DNA from 2 places in the Actinoplanes sp. GCM10030250 genome. Region 2 is predicted to be linked to the other one. Evidence: riboswitches for the same ligand, from Rfam matches in the RefSeq annotation. Region 2 holds a riboswitch; the other holds the start of a gene.
What was found. Region 2 has a riboswitch for cyclic di-AMP ahead of ACFQV6_RS43260 (transglycosylase family protein). Riboswitches for the same ligand answer to the same signal wherever they lie in the genome.

Region 1 (4,770 bases), on a different contig from region 2:
ATGTACGGCTCCGCCGTGCTCTACCCGGTCTCGCTCTTCTCCGAGCACCTGCAGGGCTGGAAGCTGGCGGTCGTCCAGGCGAACCCGCTGCTGATCTTCATCGAGCTGATGCGCCACTCGCTGATGGAGGACGTGAAGCTGGCCGGCCCGCCCGCGCTGCTCTGGACTCAGGCGGTCATCTGGACGGTGCTCGTGGGCATCGGCGGTTTTGTCTACTTCTGGCGCGGAGAGAAGGGCTACGGCCGTGGCTGACAACGAGCGGGTTCCCACCGTCATCGCGGACAAGGCCCACATCATCTACAAGGTGCACAGCTCGGCCTCGCCAGGCAGTGGCAGCCCGCTGGCCAGCTTCAAGCGGCTGGTCACCGGTGGCAAGGGCGCGAACGTCCGCGAGGTGCACGCGGTCAAGGGCGTCAGCTTCGTGGCCTACCGGGGCGAGGCGATCGGGCTGATCGGCAGCAACGGGTCCGGCAAGTCGACCCTGCTGCGGGCGGTTGCCGGCCTGCTGCCGGTGGCCCGCGGGAAGATCTACGCCTCCGGCCAGCCGTCGCTGCTCGGCGTGAACGCCGCGCTGATGAACGAGCTGCCCGGCGAGCGCAACGTCGAGTTGGGCTGCCTGGCGATGGGCATGTCACCGGCCGAGGTGAAGACGAAGAAGGACGGCATCATCGAGTTCTCCGGCATCAACGAGCGGGGCGACTTCTCCTCGCTGCCGATGCGGACCTACTCCTCCGGCATGGCCGCCCGGCTGCGCTTCTCCATCGCCGCCGCGAAGCAGCACGACGTCCTGCTCATCGACGAGGCCCTCGCCACCGGTGACGCCAAGTTCCGCCGCCGCAGCGAGGCGCGGGTGCGTGAGCTGCGTGCCGAGGCCGGCACGGTCTTCCTGGTCAGCCACAGCGAGCAGTCGATCCGGGACACCTGCGACCGCAGCATATGGCTGGAGTCCGGCGAGATCCGGGCCGACGGGCCGACCGACGAGGTGTTGCGCGAGTACGAGGCCTACATGCGTAAGTAGGCCTCGTACCGCGCGATCAGTTCACCGGCTCAGTTCACCGACAGGTGCACGTGGTTGGTGTGGTCGCTGGACGGGTCGCCACCCGCCCCGCTGTAGGACTTCCAGCCGCTGCTCGGTAGCCAGATCCGCCGGAACCAGATGACGTAGAGCACGTCCAGCTTCTCGGCGTTGTTGATGAAGTAGTTCGCCAGGTTGTTGCCGTACGTCTTGCTCGCACCCGTGGCATCGCCGCCGAAACCACTCTTGTCGGCGGCGAAGTCACAGGCCCGGCCCTTGGGATGCTCACCGCTGTTCTGCTCGCGGAAGCAGTGCACATACCGGGTGAAGCCGTCCGACTTCGCCTGCTTCAGCGCGTGCAGCGTGCGCGGGGTGATACAGCCGCCGCTTGTCGGGTCGTCCTCGGAGCAGCCGTTGCCGGCGTTGCTCGGCGCCGGGTCGGCCGAGGCGCTGCCGCCGCCGTCACCCGACTGGCCGGCGTCCGCGCCCTGGTTGGCCTTCTTCAGCGCGGTCTCGGCCTGAGTCTTGCGCTTGGCCATCACATTGACCTGCTTCTGCTGGTCGCGGACGGCGGTGTCGATGGCGATCTTGGCCCGCTGCTGGTCGCTGCGGGTGGTCTTGAGGTCGGCGATCGCGGCGTTCTGCTGAGCCGCCACGGTGGCCAGTGTCTCGACCCGGTCCAGGAAGCTGTCCGTCGAGTTCGCGGTGACCAGGGCGGACAACGTGCCCATCCGGCCCGAGGTGTAGGCCTGCTGCGCGATCTCGTCGAGGGCGTCCTGCTGGGGGCCGAGCGCGGCGTCGAGGCGCTTGAGTTCGGCGGTCAGGTCGGTCTGCTGCTGCTTGGACTTCTTCAGACTCGCCTTGGCCTTGACGTAACCGCTGGAGGCGTCTTCGAGTTGTTCGATGAGGGACTTGGAACCGCCCTCACCGTCGTCGCCGTTTTCACCCGGCGCGGCGAGGGGACGGGGGGCCGCGGTGGCCGGCGACGCGGCGACGGCCAGCCCGCACACGGCGACGAGCAGCGCCATGACCGCTGCCAATCGCCGCGCAGTCTGATCCTGCACTGGCATTTCCTTCCGTCGGCCGCCGGCCGGGTTAGCTGACGGGTTCGGGACGAAGGAAATCCCTACCGCGAACGCGGATTCACCCCATGGGGAAATGTGGTTCCCCGGCTCGCCACGAGGGCGATTAGGCGGCGGCCCCCTGGCGGGAACCGGCTCCGACCATACCCACTGCATCGACAGATCGACAGTTCTCGTACGCAGCGCAATTGCATCACCACATGAAGTGATGCGATTACAGAAAGTCGTTGACAGGTAACAATTTTCGCGGTTCCTTGGGACCTGATGCGCGGCGATATCTCGGGTAAACTCCACTCCGGTCCTGCCAGGACGGCACCGCCCCCGAGTTGCCGGCAGGCCGCCGCCCAATCGCCCGAAAGGCGAGCCGGGGAACCAGGTCACTGGGGTGAATCCGCAGTATGCGGTAGGGATTGCTTCCGTCCCGAACCCGTCAGCTAACTCGGTCGGCGGTGACAAGGAAGGAACGGTTGATGACCGCAAGTCCCCGCCGGTGGCTGACGCTTGCGCTGGCGCCCCTCGTGGCTACGGCACTGTTTGTGTCACCCGCCACATCGGCGTCCGCGGCCCCGGGAGGTAGTTCGCCGACCGCCGAGGAGGAGGGCAACGCCGATTTATCCACAGCGATGGAGTCGACCAACCGGCGCTATGTCGCCGCGAAGGGTGCCGTCGCGGAATCCCGGAAGAACCAGAAGAAACTGGCCGGTGACATCAAGGCCGCCGAGAGCCGCCGGGACGCTCTGATTCCCGAGGTCAACTCGATCGCGCGGCAGCAGTATCAGACGGGCAACCTCAGCGCCGTCGGCTTCCTGCTCCAGGCCAGCTCGTCGAACGACTTCATGAGCAAGGCGATCTCTCTCGAGGAGATCAACAAGCTCCACGACGAGAAGCTGCACGAGCTCAACGAGGCGATCGCCACGGTCACCGAGAGCAAGACGAAACTCGATGCCGAGCTCAAGAACGAGCAGCAGCAGCTGACCATCCTGCAGAAGCAGAAGGACTCCGCCGACAAGCAGCTCGACCTGCTGGGCGGCGGTACCGGCATCAACAAGACCATCACCCGGGGCTTCGTCGACGCCAAGTCGAAGGAGGCCTCCCCCGCGCCTCGAAACGCCAGCGGCGGTTTCTCCAGCGAGGGGTGCACCGAGAGGGACGAGACCACGAGCGGTTGCGTGACGAAGCGCACCCTCCACATGTACAAGGAAGTGCGCAAGGCCAACTTCAAACGCTTCGTCGGCTGTCACCGCAACGGCGGGCCGTTCGAGCACCCCAAGGGCCGTGCCTGCGACTGGTCTCTGCAGAAGAGCGGATTCTCGGCTGCGCACAACGACGACATGATGCGGTACGGCAACGACCTGACCGCGTTCCTGGTGCGTAACGCCGACAAGCTCGGCATCTACTACGTCATCTGGTACAAGCAGATCTGGTTCCCGGCGACGAACGAGTGGCGCTCGTACAGCGGCCCGAGTGACCACACGGACCACGTGCACGTATCGATGCTCTAGAACCTCACGGAAAAGCCCCCGTCCTCCTCGAGGACGGGGGCTTTCTCGTTTCCGCTGGGGTCAGTGCACCGCGCGGCGCACCGGTGCCCGGCCGGCCGGCTGCGACGGCGCGGGACCGACCGGGATCGCCGGCGGAATCGCCATGGTCACCGGGCGCACCTGGGTCACCTCGGTCTCCTTGCCGTGGTGCAGCAGCGTCAGCCGGGCCGAGCCGCCGCCGTTGCGCAGCGAGTAGGTGACGTCCTCGGAGGTCACGTTCACCCGCAGCCGCAGACCGCGCCAGAGCAGCGAGAACTCCAGGTTGTTGATCCGGCTGGGCAGTCGCGGCGCGAAGCTGAGCTGACCGTTGAAGTCGCGCATGCCGCCCAGGCCGGCGACGAGCGCGATCCAGGAACCGGCGAGCGACGCCACGTGCACGCCGTCCCGCGCGTTGCGGTGCAGGTCGTGCAGGTCCATCAGGGCGGCTTCGCCCAGGTAGTCGTGGGCAAGCTCCAGGTGGCCGGTCTCGGCTGCCATGACGGCCTGCACACAGGCGGACAGAGAAGAGTCGCGTACGGTACGCGCGTCGTAGTACGCGAAGTTACGCGCCTTCTCGTCCGGCGTGAACGCGTCCCCGCGGATGTACATCGCCATCACCAGGTCGGCCTGCTTGATCACCTGCTTGCGGTACAGGTCGAAGTACGGGAAGTTCAGCAGCAGCGGGTAGCCCTCCGGCGGAGTGTTCTCGAAGTCCCACTCCTGGAGCCGGGTGAAGCCCTCGCACTGCTGGTGCACCCCGAGTTCCTTGTCGTACGGGATGGCAACCGCCGCCGCCGCGTCCCGCCACGACGCCGCTTCCTCGTCGTCGACGCCGAACTTGCGAGCCAGGTCGGGATGCCGCTTACAGGCGTCGACAGCGGTCATCAGGTTCTGCTGCGCCATCAGGTTCGTGTAGATGTTGTCGTCGACCACTGCCGTGTACTCGTCCGGGCCGGTGACGCCGTCGATGTGGAAGCGCCCGTGCCGGTCGTGGTGACCCAGCGAGCGCCACAGCCGGGCGGTCTCGACAAGCAGCTCCAGGCCGACCTCACGCTCGAAGTCGTAGTCGCCGGTGGCCTGGACGTACCGCCGGACCGCGTCGGCGATGTCGGCGCCGATGTGGAAGCCCGCCGTGCCCGCCGGCCAGTAACCG
Region 2 (4,770 bases):
CACCCTCGGACTGCTTGGTGTCAAGAGCCAGAGCAAGCGCGGACTCGCCGAGCATGATGGCCGTCGCCGCATAACCGGGATCGCCCTTGGCGCGGACCCGGGCCGTGTAGCGCGAGCCGTCCGTGGTGGTGGTGAAGATGTCCATCGTGAAGTGGCCGTTGCGCTGGGTCTGCTCGCTCGGGCCGGAGCCCGGCTTCGGCAGGATGCGGTCCAGGACGAACCTCGTCGGCGGCAGCGCCAGGCCCAGGACCAGGCCGCCCAGCGCGAACTTGGTGCCGTGGGCGATCACGGGGGAGAGCGCGGAGGTGCCGGCGCTCATCACCTCGCGATAGCGGAAACGGCGACCGTACGCCCAGCCGAGCAGCGCGTTGCTGCGCCGGACGACCCGCGTGTTGTAGGACGCCATGACGAACGGCGCGAGGTGCCCGCGCAGGCTCGGATCCACTTCGGAAGCGGGCAGGGTGAGCATGTCCGGCTGCCGGCCGAGGTCCGGCTCCGCCGCGCGGTCCGGGCTCAGCGAGTACGGGCTGGCCCCGATTTTGCGCAGCTGCCGGTCCTTCTTCATCAGGTCGAGCTGGTGGCGCATCGAATCGATGGTGCCGCCGCTGACACCGCCCTTCATGCTGGTCACCACCAGCGTGGTGTCGGTGAGCTCACCGGCGCCGTCCGCCCGTACCTGCTCATGCAGGACATAAACCCCGATGTCGGACGGGATCGAGTCGAAGCCGCAAGAGTGGACGATCCTCGCCCCGGTGCGTTTCGCGACCTCATGGTTCTCGTCGATGCTGTCCCGTGCGAAAAGGACCTCACCGGTCAGGTCCACGTAGTCGGTACCCGCTTCGGCGCAAACGCGCGCCAGAATGCGGCCGTACTTCGCATAAGGCCCCGCGGTGGTGATGACCACCTTCGTGCGGGCAACCATCGCGGCCAGCGCCTCGGCGTCTGTGGCGTCCGCCACAACGATTGGCCACTGAACACCCAGACGTGAGCGAACCGCCTCCAGTTTCTCCGGCGAGCGCCCGGCCAATGCGATTCGGGTACCCGCCGGGGCGTGCGCGGCGAGGTGCCGTGCTGTCAGGACACCCACGAAACCCGTGGCACCGTAGACGATCACTTCGAACTCGCGGGCTCCATCGCTCATGGCTGCCGATTGTGCACCCTCGGTGGAGTGTCCGCAGCGTCGTGGTTACCAGCTGGTAGGCCAGGCACGAAATTCTGGTGAGTTAGTCACACAAAATAAGATCAAAGCGGCTAATTTGTTGAGAACAAGGTCACCGGTCCCGCGTAGAGGCATGGCCAGCCTCGTCGGGTGGTGGCTACCGTCGGCAGTCCGCAGTGGCGGACACCGTGGCCGGAACGCCGAGTCCTGCCGCCGACCACGGTCTAAGAAACAAAGGCATGGAGCGGGGGACCCAAAAGTTCCTCGGCGCTGATGCGCCTCGGGGTGAAGCCGCAGCACGCGGCCGGGCACCTCTGCCCGAACCCGACAGCTGACCTCGCAGGCGTGGAGGACAACTCATGGTTCAGATCAACAAGCGGGTTCATCGTGCCTTCGGCATGGTTGCTGTGGGGCTTGCCGGGGCTGGGGCTTTCGTGCTGCTCGGGCCCCCCTCCCCCACCTCCGCCGCACCTTCCCGAGCGTCCAGCGTGAACTGGGACGCGATTGCCCATTGCGAGTCCGGTGGCAACTGGCGCATCAACACCGGCAACGGTTACTACGGCGGCCTTCAGTTCAGCCGCGGCACGTGGCGTGCCTACGGCGGCACGAAGTACGCAACCACCGCCAACCAGGCCACCAAGTCCGAACAGATCCTCGTCGCCGAGCGTGTACTGCGCGGCCAGGGCATCGGTGCGTGGCCGCACTGCGGCAGGCGTCACGCCTACACGCCTCAGCCCGTGTCAGCGACGATGCGGAGGGCTTCGGGCGGCGCCACCCGCACTCACGTCGTCCGTCGTGGCGACACCCTCGCCGCTATCGCCCATCGGTACAACGTTCGTGGGGGCTGGCGTGCCCTCTACCGGGCTAATGACGACGTGTTGAAGAGTCCACACCTCCTGTATGCCGGGCAGCGCCTCACGGTGTGAGGGCTGGGTTTTCCTGCCGTCTTGGTTCGCGGTCTCAGTCGGCGGTTGTCGCTGAGGCCGCGACCGTGGCGGTGCTTGGGTCGCGAGGCGCAGGCGCAGGCGTTGGTCGGGCTGGTCGGCTACCGGCGCGCCCTCTGTCGCGTCCCAGATTTTGGGATGAGGGTCGACCTTCCCTGCCCAGCGCCAGATTTTCACGCGCGGCACGGGCGTTCTGGTGAACATGGATGGCTGTCTCGCGGCGCCGGATACAGCACTCACGTTCAGCTGGACCTGGGCCGGCCGGCATGCGAACCGCCGCGGGCCTCCACCCTGACGGGTGCCTGGACCAGTGGGCGCGCACGGTGAGGTTGTGTGAGAGCTGGTTGTTGCTCTGGCGTGGGTAGAAGCGCACGGTCGGGTTGTGTACGAGCCGGCTGTCGCTAGGAGCGGGTGCTCCGGCGTGTGTAGAAGCGCACGGTCGCGTTGCGTGCGCCCCTACCGTCGCTTGCGCCGTCCCTGCCGCCCGCCACCCGCTCCGAAGCGCTGGCATCCCGAAGCGCTGGCATGGCGTTGCAGCGGCGCCGCAAAGCGTGCGCATCGTGATACGCACGCGCGGTGAAGCAACCGCGCGGTGAAGCAACCGCGCGGTGACGCGCGCCGTGAAGCGTTGGCGTGGTGATGCGCTCGCGTCGTGACGCGCGCCATTCCGGGTGGCGAGGCTGCTGTGGCGGCCTCGGTGACCGCTAAGACCTGGCGTGCTCGCATCCAACTGAGCAGGCGTTGCCGAGTGCTGTTGATGGCGTCGATCAGCTGGTCGTTTCCGGTCGGCTTTCAACGCTTTCAACGTTTTCGACGCTCTGGAGGGGTGCGCTGCTCAGGACACCGTCCGCTTGAACCTCTTGGCGTAGGCGTGCGATGTTCACGAACCTCTCGCCGTCGGGCGGGCAGGCGTTGAGCAGGCGCAGGATCATCGTGCAGTACTTGGCCATCGTGTTGCGGCCCGGCATGAAGATCGAAAGCTCGTCGCGCGCCTCCTCCACCCGAACCTGCAGATCCTCCGGCAGGGCCGCCAGCACCTCCGCCGGCGCGTCCACCGGCACCTTGGCCATCCAGAACGGGCCCTCGCCGTCAAGGACACGCCTGTCCTGCTTAGGGCCATCGAGCGCCAGCGTCCGCCATGGCGCACCCCGCACTGTGACGCCGGCGCCCTCCACCGTCTTGACCAGCTCGGCCGCCGCCGACTCGATCATCGTCTCGGCCTCCTCCCACTCCTGCGCGTTACGCCCGATCGGCGTGCCGTGCACCAGCGTGGCCACCACGGTCATCGCCGGCACGTGCCGCATTTGAGCTTCCGGCTGCGTGCCGAAAACCGCACGAGCGGCCTGAATCGCCTCGTCCTGAGCCTGCCGCTGCCGGTGAACTTCGTCGCTGTGCAGGTCAACCAGTGCAGCAGCCCGGTCTGGCTCGTCGAGAGCCTGACGGACGAGCTTGACGCTCATACCGGTGTCCCGCAGAAGAGTGATCAGCATGGCCTGTTCCACCTGCTCGAACGCATAAGACCGATAGCCGGTCCGCTCGTCCACCTCGGCCGGAACGAGCAAACCCTCGGCGTGGTAGAAGCGCAGAGCCTGCGGCGACAGGTGGCACATCTCGCTGAACTCGCTGATCGACAACATGTGAACAGGTTGACCCTTGCAGTAACAGGAAGGGCAAGCCGCCGGACCACTCAGCCTCGCGGGTTGACGAACTCCGGCTGGTCGAGCACCCGCAGCCAGCTGCCGTCCGGCTGCCGCCGCACGACTTGCGCGCGTGCCCCTGACCCGTCCTTGGGCGGTGTGGAAGTCAGTGCCAGATCACCGCTGAGCAGCGTGGGCAGCGGCTCCTCCGGCTCGAACTGCGGCATTTTCGGCAGCAGCTCACCCCAGAGCGCCTGGATCGCCTTGCGGCCGCGCGTCTGGCTGCCCGGTGGGAACGCCATCACGGCATCCTCCTCGTAGAGCAGGGCGAGCCCTTCGGCGTCCTTGGCGTTGGCGCGCTCCACGAACAGCCGGGTCAGATCCTCTGGCCGGTAGGCCTTCTCTCGATCGGTCATGGCTCAAGTCTTCTGCGAGACGGACGAGAAGTCCAACGCATAGTTCTTATGCCATCTACAATCACTGTTCATGGATCTGCGGCAGCTGGAGTACTTCGTCGCGGTCGCCGAGACGGCCAACTTCACCCGCGCCGCCGAGCGCGTGCACATCACCCAGTCCGGGGTGAGTGCCCAGATCAAGGCACTTGAACACGAACTCGGCGCCCGTCTCTTCGACCGCACCGGACGCACCGCCAAGCTCACCGACGCCGGGTCCGCGGCCCTGCGCTTCGCCCGCGCCGCCCTGGACGCCGCCGCCGACCTCCGCGACGCGATCGACGACGTGAACGGCCTGATTCGAGGCCGTCTCTCCATCGGCATGGTGATCGGCTGCGAAGTCGCACCCCTTTTCGACGCACTCGCCGCCTTCCACCACGAGCACGCCGACATCGACCTGGAACTGGTCGAGGCCAATTCCAACGAATTGGTCGCCGGCGTACGTGCTGGAATGTTTGATGTGGCCCTTGTCGGCTTGTCCGGCGAACCTCCCGAACACTTGGCCGCCCACATAATCAGCCGAGAACGCCTCGTTGCCCTGACACTCCGGGACAGCAGTCTCGCTCGGAAGGGCCGTC

Region 1: it holds a riboswitch for cyclic di-AMP, as region 2 does, so the genes downstream of both, ACFQV6_RS12815 (coiled-coil domain-containing protein) here and ACFQV6_RS43260 (transglycosylase family protein) in region 2, are expected to answer to the same signal.

The regions. Positions count from the first base shown of each region.
Region 1 is NZ_JBHTDO010000007.1:207,440-212,209, reverse strand. It holds gene ACFQV6_RS12825 (ABC transporter permease) at 1-252, shown strand, start outside; gene ACFQV6_RS12820 (ABC transporter ATP-binding protein) at 245-1,018, shown strand; gene ACFQV6_RS12815 (coiled-coil domain-containing protein) at 1,048-2,085, opposite strand; cyclic di-AMP (ydaO/yuaA leader) riboswitch at 2,084-2,220, opposite strand; cyclic di-AMP (ydaO/yuaA leader) riboswitch at 2,429-2,563, shown strand; gene ACFQV6_RS12810 (coiled-coil domain-containing protein) at 2,568-3,599, shown strand; gene ACFQV6_RS12805 (glycoside hydrolase family 65 protein) at 3,660-4,770, opposite strand, start outside.
Region 2 is NZ_JBHTDO010000066.1:17,971-22,740, forward strand. It holds gene ACFQV6_RS43255 (saccharopine dehydrogenase family protein) at 1-1,141, opposite strand, end outside; cyclic di-AMP (ydaO/yuaA leader) riboswitch at 1,348-1,520, shown strand; gene ACFQV6_RS43260 (transglycosylase family protein) at 1,519-2,085, shown strand; gene ACFQV6_RS43265 (MerR family transcriptional regulator) at 2,871-3,740, opposite strand; gene ACFQV6_RS43270 (YybH family protein) at 3,791-4,156, opposite strand; gene ACFQV6_RS43275 (LysR family transcriptional regulator) at 4,227-4,770, shown strand, end outside.